DNA from 2 places in the Roseateles sp. GW821-FHT09B06 genome. Region 2 is predicted to be linked to the other one. Evidence: riboswitches for the same ligand, from Rfam matches in the RefSeq annotation. Region 2 holds a riboswitch; the other holds the start of a gene.
The links. A riboswitch is a leader RNA that binds a small molecule or an ion and turns the genes downstream of it on or off. The one in region 2 is predicted to bind thiamine pyrophosphate.
Positions count from the first base shown of each region.

Region 1: it holds a riboswitch for thiamine pyrophosphate, as region 2 does, so the genes downstream of both, AC07OQ_RS07010 (TonB-dependent siderophore receptor) here and thiC (phosphomethylpyrimidine synthase ThiC) in region 2, are expected to answer to the same signal.

Region 1 is NZ_JBWKPM010000005.1:219,320-224,372, forward strand. Features, by position in the region: gene AC07OQ_RS06995 (LysR family transcriptional regulator) at 1-250, opposite strand, end outside; gene AC07OQ_RS07000 (YbfB/YjiJ family MFS transporter) at 317-1,537, shown strand; gene AC07OQ_RS07005 (carboxymuconolactone decarboxylase family protein) at 1,534-2,115, shown strand; TPP riboswitch at 2,364-2,466, shown strand; gene AC07OQ_RS07010 (TonB-dependent siderophore receptor) at 2,542-4,707, shown strand; tRNA gene AC07OQ_RS07015 (tRNA-Asn) at 4,744-4,819, shown strand; tRNA gene AC07OQ_RS07020 (tRNA-Asn) at 4,913-4,988, shown strand; gene AC07OQ_RS07025 (zinc ribbon domain-containing protein YjdM) at 5,052-5,053, shown strand, end outside.
Region 2 is NZ_JBWKPM010000025.1:69,019-74,071, reverse strand. Features, by position in the region: gene recR (recombination mediator RecR) at 1-298, shown strand, start outside; gene AC07OQ_RS19095 (MAPEG family protein) at 313-702, shown strand; gene AC07OQ_RS19090 (transglycosylase SLT domain-containing protein) at 721-2,388, opposite strand; TPP riboswitch at 2,563-2,692, shown strand; gene thiC (phosphomethylpyrimidine synthase ThiC) at 2,871-4,733, shown strand; gene AC07OQ_RS19080 (FAD-dependent oxidoreductase) at 4,738-5,053, shown strand, end outside.

The sequences.
Region 1 (5,053 bases), on a different contig from region 2:
CCTGCTCGGCCAGATCGGCCATCTGCAGCAGGCGCTCGGCATGGCCCAGCAGCGTGCGGCCCGCGTCGGTCAACGCTAGGCCGCGGCCCTCGCGGCGGAACAGGGCGACGCCCAGGCGCTCCTCGAACTGCTTGATTCTCGTGGTGACATTGGAGGGGACGCGATGCAGCCGGCTGGCCGCACGCGTCACGCCGCCCTCCCTCACGACACAGCGAAAGATGTGCAGATCATTCAGATCAAACGTTCTCATGCTGAGAAGTGTATGTTCTGACAATTCAGTATTCAAAAGGTCCTCGGACGTGTCAAATCGGGCTCCATGATGAGCACCGAACCCGACCCGAGCGCACCATCCGAGCACACGACATGGCTCATCGTCGGCAGCGGCATCGCCGCGCTCGCCGTCGCGATGGGCATCGGCCGGTTCGCCTTCACGCCCCTGCTGCCGCTGATGCTGCGCGACGGCACCCTGAGCGCGGCCACCGGCGCGGAATGGGCGGCCGCGAACTATGGCGGCTACCTCATCGGTGCGCTGACCGTCTCCTGGTTCGCCAAGGATCCGCTGCGTGGCCTGCGGCTGGCGCTGATTGGCGTCGCGCTGACGACGCTGCTCATCGCAGGGATAGGCGGGGACTCGGGAGCGCTCGCCGGTGCCGGGCTGCGTGGCGCCGCCGGCATCTTCAGCGCCTGGGCGCTGATCTGCACGAGCAGCTGGTGTCTGGCGGAACTGGCCCGGCGGCGGGCCGCGTACCTGGGCGCCTGGATCTATACCGGGGTCGGCCTGGGCATCGCCCTGACCGGCGTTCTCGCCTGGCTCGGGGGGCGCCAGCCCGCGCACTGGCTGTGGCTGGAGCTCGGTGCGCTCGCCGCGACCGGCGCCTTGTTCGTGGGCATGAGCTTGCGCGGCGGCGTCAGGCCGGCCGCGGCGGCGCACGCGACGCCGGCCGCCGGGCCGGACCGGGCGCGTGGGCAGCTGGGCCTGGTGCTGTGCTACGGCAGCTTCGGCTTCGGCTATATCGTGCCCGCCACCTTCCTGCCCGCCATGGCCCGGCAGCAGGTCGACGACCCGCTGGTCTTCGGCCTGACCTGGCCCCTGTTCGGGCTGGCCGCGGCCCTGTCCGTTGCGGCCGCCGCGCGCTGGCTGTCGAGCTGGCCGCGCCGACGGGTCTGGGCCCTGGCGCAGGGCGCCATGGCGCTCGGCACGGCCTTGCCCCTGGCCACGCAGGCCTTGTGGGCGCTGGCGGTCTCGGCCGTGCTCGTGGGCGGAACCTTCATGGTGGCCACCATGGCCGGCCTGCAACTGGCGCGGGAACAGCGCCCCGCCCACCCGACGCCGCTGCTGGCACGGATGACGGTCGCCTTCGCCACCGGCCAGATCGCGGGCCCTGTCCTGGTTCGTGCGCTGGGATCCGGCAGCCTGGCCGGTTGGGATGCCCTGGTCTGGGCGAACGCCGTGGCCACGCTGCTCCTGCTGCTGACGGCAGCCTGGCTGTGGCGGGCGGCCGCACCCCACCCTGCAACCCTGGAGCCAACTCAATGAGCACCGTTCCTTCGAACCATTCCGCCATCGCCTTTCCCGAAGCCGGCCTGCCCGAGCGGCTGGGGCCGCCGGCAACGCTGGATGCGGCGCAGCAGGAGGCCGCCAATGAACTGTTCAATGGCCCCCGCCGTGGTGTGTACGGCCCGTTCCGACCCCTGCTGCACCGCCCGCCACTGCTGCGCGCGGTGGCGAAGGTCGGCGAAACCCTGCGCTACGAGGGCACGCTCGACACCGCGCTGCGCGAATGGACCATCTGCGTCGTCGCGCGCGAGCTGTCCAACGTCTTCGAGTGGGACATGCACCTGCCGCTGGCCAAGGCCGCCGGCGTACCCGCCTCGGCACTGGCAGCCCTGGATGCCGGCGAGCCGTCGCCGCCCGACCTGGCCGGCGAACTCGCGCTCGCCCGCCAGGTCGCCCGCGAACTGATCGGCCAGCACCGCCTCGGCGACGCGACCTACTCGGCCGCCGCGCAGCAGTGGAAAGAGCCGGTGCTCGTGGAACTGCTCACGCTGGTCGGCTACTTCGTGACGGTGTGCTGGCTGATGAATGTGGCGCGCACGCCCGGACCGGCAAGCTGAGCTGCCACGCCGGCGCCCACCGCTCGTGGCCGGGCACGAAGGGTGGGCGAGGCACAGCGTGCAGCCCCGGCTGCGAGCGCGCGCGGGGCGCGAGTGCATCGCAGTGAGCCGAACGCGGCGCAGCCCTCCGAGCCGGGCCGCCGAGCTCCCGCATCGCCGATGCATCCGGGCCAGGGCGCCCACTCCAGCCAGGGGTGTCCGCCCGCGGCACTACAATCCACCTCGCCATGCGGTAGTGACACCGCACGGCATTTCGCTAGGGGTGTTGGGCCGGGCAATCGGTTCGACTGAGAAAGTCCCTTTGAACCTGATTGAGGTAATCCTCGCGCAGGGAAGCACGCAAGAAGTCCACGTCGACCACCGATCCTTTCTCCCGACGTGCGGACTCATGTGAGGCCGACCTGCCATCGCTCGACCTTGCACTCGATGGCACATCATCTCCAGCATCTCCTGTCCCCCCTGGGCCTCGCCGTGGCCTTGCTGTGCGCCGCGCAGGGCGCCGGCGCGCAACAGTCCAGCGCGCTGCCCACCGTCTCCGTCAGCGGCCGCTCCGCCGAGGCGCCCGTTTCCATCGGCGGCTTCGGCAGCGAAACGCCGGTGGCCAAGCTGCCGCTGCAGGCCGCGGTGCTGAGCGCCGACCGGCTGGTCGATGCCGGTGTCGATGCGCTGTCGGGCCTGACCCTGTTCGACGCCAGCGTCGGCGATGCCTACAACGCGCAGGGCTATGTGTCCTATCTGAAGGTGCGCGGCTTCGACCTGGACAACCGCTTCAACTACCGCCGCGACGGCCTGCCGATCAATGCCGAGACGGCGCTGTCCCTGGGCAACAAGAGCGGCGTCGAGCTGCTGAAGGGCACCAGCGGCATCCAGTCCGGCACCAGCGCGCCCGGCGGCCTGGTGAACCTGCTGGTCAAGCGCCCGACCGCGGCACCGCTGACCAGCGTCACCCTGGGCTTGAGCGAGCGCGGCACGGCCGAGGCCGGCCTGGACTGGAGCCGCCGCTTCGGCGCGGGGCAAGCGTTCGGCCTGCGCATCAATGCGGCCGCCGCCGAGCTGCGCCCGCAGCTGCGCGATGCGCGCGGCGACAAGCAGCTGCTGGCCCTGGCCGGCGACTGGCGCGCCACGCCCGACACCCTGGTGGAGGCCGAGTTCGAATGGAACCGCCAGAGCCAGCCCAGCCAGCCCGGCTTCAGCCTGCTGGGCGACCGGCTGCCCTCGGCCAAGGACATCGACCCGCGCACCAACCTGAACAACCAGGACTGGAGCCAGCCGGTGGTGTTCAACAACCAGCATGCGTCGCTGCGCCTGACGCAGCGCCTGAACGCGGATTGGAAGGCGCAGGCCCATCTGGGCGTGCAGCGCCTGAAGACCGACGACCGCCTGGCCTATCCCTTCGGCTGCACGGCTGCCGACGGCAGCTACTACGCCGACCGCTACTGCCCCAACGGCGACTTCGACATGTGGGACTTCCGCAGCGAGAACGAGCGCCGCAACAGCGACGCGCTGGATCTCTCGCTGGCGGGCCGGTTCGTCGCCGCCGGGATGCGTCACGAGATCGGCACCGGCGTGCTGTTCACGCGCTTCGAGAGCCGCTTCCAGCGCCAGACCTACAACTGGGCCGGCACCGGCAATATCTCGGGCCAGGCGCCTGCGCCCACCACGCCGGACCCGACGTTCAGCGCCGACAACACCAATCGCGACGAGCGCAGCACCGAGTTCTATCTGCGCGACACGATCCAGATCGGCACCGACTGGCAGGCCTGGCTGGGGCTGCGTCACACGCGGCTGAAGCGCGAGAGCGTGCGCACCGACGGCTCGGAGCCCATGGCGCCCTACACGCAGAGCTTCACCACGCCCTGGCTGGGCCTGAGCCACGCGCTGTCGGCCCAGTTGATGGCCTATGCCAGCTGGGGCGAGGGCGTCGAGTCCGAGGTGGTGCCCAACCGTCCCGAATATGCCAATGGCGGCCAGGCCCTGCCGGCGCTGAAGAGCCGCCAGCTGGAAATCGGCCTCAAGTCCGGCAGCTCGACCGTGGACTGGGGCCTCAGCGCCTTCGACATCAAGCGCCCGCAGTGGCGCGACATCGGCACTTGCGACGCCGATCTGACATGCACCCGCGTGGCGGACGGCATCGCGCGGCACCGCGGCGTCGAGGCGCAGGCCGATCTGAAATGGAGCGGCGGCGGCCTCTTGGCCAGCGCGATGAAGCTGCAGGCGCGCCGCCGCGGCAGCGCAGACACTAGCCTGAACGGGCTGAAGCCCGCCAATGTGGCCGAGACCGCGCTGAAGCTGCAGGGCCGCCAGAACATCGCCACCCTGCCGGGCCTGCAACTGCAGATGGGCCTGGTCTACGAAGGCCGGCGCGCCGTGCTGCCCGACAACAGCGTCAAGATCCCCGGCTGGACCCGGCTCGACGCAGGCCTGCGCTACGAACAGCAACTCGGCGGCAGGCAGTTGCTGATCTGGCGCGCCGGTGTCGACAACCTCGCCGACCGCCGCGCTTGGAAGGAATCGCCCTTCCAGTACGGCCATGTGTACTTGTACCCGCTCGAGCCGCGCACCTGGCGTGCCAGTTTGGAGATCAGCTTGTAAGGCCTAAAATTTTCTGGCTATAATGCAAGGCTCTGTTCCCCGATAGCTCAGTCGGTAGAGCGCCGGACTGTTAATCCGTAGGTCCCTGGTTCGAGCCCAGGTCGGGGAGCCAAGAACAGAAGAAGAAACAGAATCTCTTCGGAGGTTCTGTTTTTATGAAAGCCCGCCGCAACCGCACGGCGGGCACCCATACCGAACGGTCAATTCCTCGATAGCTCAGTCGGTAGAGCGCCGGACTGTTAATCCGTAGGTCCCTGGTTCGAGCCCAGGTCGGGGAGCCACTTCAGAAGCCCTGCATGCGAAAGCATGTGGGGCTTTCTTCATTTCCCTCAGTGAGCCCACCGAT
Region 2 (5,053 bases):
CTCCTACCGCGGCTACTATTTCGTGCTGCAGGGGCGCCTGAGTCCGCTGGACGGACTCTCGACCCAGGCCATCGGCGCCGAGCAGCTGCTGGCGCGCGCCGCCGAGCCGGGGGTGGAGGAGGTGATCCTGGCCACCAGCTTCACCGCCGAGGGCGAGGCCACGGCCCATGTGCTGGCCGAGGCGCTGCGCTCGCGGGCCATCCGCGCCACGCGCCTGGCGCGCGGCGTGCCGGTGGGCAGCGAGCTGGAATATGTGGATCTGGGCACGATCGCCCATGCGCTGGTGGACCGCCGCTGAGCACGAAAGCGACCATGACCGTTGCCAACTACTGCATCCTGGTGGCCTGCGCGCTGCCCGTCGTCTGCGCCGGCATCGCCAAGTCCAAGGGCTTCGGCAAGCGATTGCGCGACGGTGGTTTCGACAACCACCACCCGCGGGCCTGGCTGGCCAGGCTGGGCGGCTGGCAGGCGCGCGCCGATGCGGCGCAGGCCAACAGTTTCGAGGCACTGCCGCTGTTCATCGCCGGCGTGCTGGCGGCCCAGCAGCTGGGGGCGGCGCAAGAGCGCATCGACATGCTCGCGCTGTCCTTCGTCACCTTCCGGCTGATCTATATCGGCCTGTACCTGGCCGACCAGCCGAGCCTGCGCTCGTTGGCCTGGGCCGCCGCCTTCGGCAGCGGCGTGGCGCTGTTCTTCGCCTGAGCCGGCTCGCCGCAGGGTTCAGCGGCGCTTGCCGGGCTTCTGCGCCGCGCTGGCGCTGCGCGCGGTCCTCACGCCGGCCTTGGCCGTCCGGACACCGCCGTTGCCCTTGATGGCGCTCTTGGCGCTGCGCACCGGTGCCTTCGCGCTGCCGCCGCCACCGGCGGTGTAGACCACCAGCAGCTGGCCGGGTTTGAAACCGGCCTTGGTGGAGACCTGGTTCCATTGCGCGACCTGGGCCGCACCGACCTTGTAGCGGCGCGCCACCGAGGCCACGGTGTCGCCCTTGCCGGCCTTGAAGCTGACGCGACGCAGCGGCGGCATATCGGGTGCGAGGCTCAGGCTGGCGTTGTCGGCCAGCTGCTCCGAGACGTCGCGGTCGTGGCGCGCGCTGCGCGGCACCAGCAGCGTGGAGCCACCCTTGACCAGCATGCGCGGCGGGATCTTGTTGATCTCGCGCAGCTGGGCCTCGTTCATGCCCACCTGCTTGGCCGCGTCGGCCGGCTTCATGGTCCTGGGAACCACCCAGGCGGTCCAGCTGGCGAGCTGGCCCCGGTGCGTGGCCAGGTTGCGCGCGAAGGCGTCGGCATTGTCATAGGGCAGCAGCACCTGGTCGGAGGCCGCGGCCAGCAGCACCGGCTTGTTGGCCTGCGGATTGAACTGCTTGAACTCGTCGGACGTCATGCCGGCCAGCCGGGCCGCGACATCGACGTCGATGTCGCGGTCGATCTCGACGCTCAGGAAATAGGGGTGGTTGGCAATCGCCGGCAGGGCCAGCGAATAGGCGTCGGGACGCAGCACGATGTTCTTGACCGCCTGCAGCTTGGGCACGTAGTAGCGCGTCTCGTCGGGCATGCGCAGGCTCTCGTAGTCGGTCGGCAGGCCGGCCTTCTGGTTGCGCGCGATCGCCTTCTGCACATTGCCCTGGCCCCAGTTGTAGGCGGCCAGCGCCAGATGCCAGTCGCCGAACATCTCGTGCAGCCGGCCCAGATAGTCCAGCGCGGCGCGGGTGGAGGCCAGCACATGGCGGCGGTCGTCGCGGAAGATGTTCTGCTTCAGGTCGAAGTCGCGCCCGGTGGCGGGCATGAACTGCCACATGCCCGAGGCCTTGGCGCTGGACATGGCCTGCGGGTTGAAGGCGCTCTCGATGAAGGGCAGCAGGGCCAGCTCCAGCGGCATGCCGCGCTTCTCGACCTCGGCCACGATGTGATAGAGGTAGCGGCCGCCGCGCTCGGTCATGCGCGCCACATAGTCGGGGCGGCTGCTGTACCAGTTCTCGGCCTTGCCCACCAGTTCGTTGTTCAGGTCGGGCATCGCGAAGCCGCTGCGCAGGCGTACCCACAGGTCGCGCTTGGCCTGGGCGTCGTCCAGGTCGACATTGACGCCGGGTTGCAGCGCGTCCTCCACCAGGGGGCGCGGCTGGACGGCGACCGGTGCGGACGGTTCTAGCTCCAGCGGGGCCAGGGGCACGGCCGGCGCCGGGGCGGGCTTGGGCGCCGGCGCCTTGGCCGCGGCCTTGTCCGCATTGAAGCGTATCCACTGGTAGACCTTGTCGGCGTCGCGCTTGGCCCGCTCCGCATCGCTGAGCTTGGCCTTGGCCGCCAGATCGCCCAGGTCCTGGGCCCGGCCCAGCGGTGCCAGCGCCATCAGGGCGCAGCCGGCCAATAGCGTCATCGTCCAGCGTTTCATCGCCATCCCTCCCAGGGTTCTCGTGAAGAACGGGCGCGGTGGCGGCCATCTCGGCCCCGCCACCCCTAGCAAGCGGCCGCAGTTTAGGGGCGCATATCGCCCCCATGACAGCCGGGTTTGCACGCTGATCCGTCAGAGATTTAACGAAGCCCGTGGCTTCGCACCCTATACTGCGGGCCTGCTCCGGGGTGCCCTGTTACGCCGTTCTCCTTGAGAACGCGTCGGGCTGAGATGTGGTGGAAGCCATGGTCCCGCTGAACTTGATCCGGTTTGTACCGGCGTAAGAAGAGCCTGCTCCCATGCCATGGGTGCGGGCCCTGGAGGTTGTCGTCCAGGGTCGAGGTCGCGGCAAGCCCGTCCGCACCTCCCGCCCGTCTGCACGCACCTGCTCGGCCCCACCTCTCGGCGCGCCTTGTGAGCCTTCGTGCGCCCGTCTCCGTCTCATGACCAGCCTCCGGGGTTCAACCCGGAGACCTTCAGTCATGACCCCACGCATCACCGCCCCGAGCGCCCTCGACCAGAGCATCCGGCTGAGCCGCGAACCCCTGCCCGCCTCCACCAAGACCCATGTGGCCGGCACCCTGCATCCCGAGCTGCGCGTGCCGATGCGCGCGATCGCGCTGAGCAATGGCGAGCGGATCACGGTCTATGACGCCTCCGGCCCCTACACCGACCCGGCCGCCGCGATCGACGTGGCACGCGGCCTGCCGGCGCCGCGCGCCGCCTGGGTCGAGGCAAGACATGACACCGAGGCCTACGAGGGCCGCGCGATCCAGCTGATCGACGACGGTCTGCGCGACCAGGAGCAGCAGCTGAAGCTGCGCGCGCTGAGCGCCGGCCTGCAGCGCCGGCCGCGTCGCGCCAAGGTGGGTGCCAACGTGACCCAGCTGCATTACGCGCGCCGCGGCATCGTCACGCCCGAGATGGAGTTCGTCGCGATCCGCGAGAACCAGCGCTTCGAGTGGATGCGCGAGTACCAGGCCGACGTCGAGCGCGAGGCGCGCCTGCGCGGCAATTCCTTCGGCGCCAGCATCCCCGCGATCATCACGCCCGAGTTCGTGCGCGACGAGGTGGCGCGCGGCCGCGCCATCATCCCGGCCAACATCAACCACACCGAGCTGGAGCCGATGGCGATCGGCCGCAATTTCCTCGTGAAGGTCAACGCCAATATCGGCAACTCGGCCGTCAGCTCCTCGATCGAGGAGGAGGTCGAGAAGATGGTCTGGGCCACGCGCTGGGGCGCCGACACGGTGATGGACCTCTCGACCGGCCGCAACATCCACACCACGCGCGACTGGATCGTGCGCAACAGCGCCGTGCCGATCGGCACCGTGCCGATCTACCAGGCGCTGGAGAAGGTCGGCGGCGTGGCCGAGGAGCTGACATGGGCGCTGTTCCGCGACACCCTGATCGAGCAGGCCGAGCAGGGCGTCGACTACTTCACGATCCACGCCGGCCTGCGCCTGCCCTTCGTGCCGATGACCGTGAAGCGCCGCACCGGCATCGTCTCGCGCGGCGGCTCCATCCTCGCGAAATGGTGCATCGCGCACCACCGGGAGAACTTCCTCTACACGCATTTCGAAGAGATCTGCGAAATCATGAAGGCCTACGACGTCAGCTTCTCGCTGGGCGACGGCCTGCGTCCCGGCTCGCTGGCCGACGCCAACGACGAGGCCCAGTTCGCCGAGCTGAGGACGCTGGGCGAGCTGACCAAGATCGCCTGGACCCATGATGTGCAGACCATGATCGAGGGCCCTGGCCATGTGCCGATGCACCTGATCCAGGCCAATATGACCGAGCAGCTGAAACACTGCGACGAGGCGCCCTTCTACACCCTGGGTCCGCTGACCACCGACATCGCGCCCGGCTACGACCACATCACCAGCGGCATCGGCGCCGCGATGATCGGCTGGTTCGGCTGCGCGATGCTCTGCTATGTCACGCCCAAGGAGCACCTCGGCCTGCCGGATCGCGACGACGTCAAGGCCGGCCTGATGGCCTACAAGATCGCGGCCCATGCCGCCGACATCGCCAAGGGCCACCCGGGCGCCCGCGCGCGCGACGACGCGCTCTCCAAGGCCCGCTTCGAGTTCCGCTGGACCGATCAGTTCAACCTCGGCCTGGACCCCGAGACCGCGCGCGCGTTCCACGACGAGACCCTGCCCAAAGACAGCGCCAAGGTGGCGCATTTCTGCTCGATGTGCGGCCCGAAGTTCTGCTCGATGAAGATCACGCAGGAGGTGCGCGAGTATTCCGAGCAACTCAGCGAGGGCATGAAGGCCAAGAGCGCCGAGTTCAAGGCCCGGGGCGGCGAGCTCTACATCCCCATCAAGACCGGGGCTTGAGCAGATGGCCCATATCGCGATCGCCGGCGCCGGCCTGGCCGGGCGCCTGTTCGCCTGGACGCTGGCCCGCGCCGGCCACGCGGTCGAGGTCTTCGATCCCGCGCCCGGCCCCGAGCCGCGCTGCGACGGCCAGGGCGCCGCCGCCTTCACCGCGGCCGGCATGCTGAGCCCCCTGGCCGAGCAGGAATGCGGCGGCGCGGCCATCGCGCGCCTGGGCTGGGAGTCGCTGGCCCTCTGGCCGCGCATCGTCGCGGCCATGGCAAGCCCGCCGCGCCTGCGGATCGCCGGCAGCCTGCTGCTGGCCCATGGCACCGACCGCG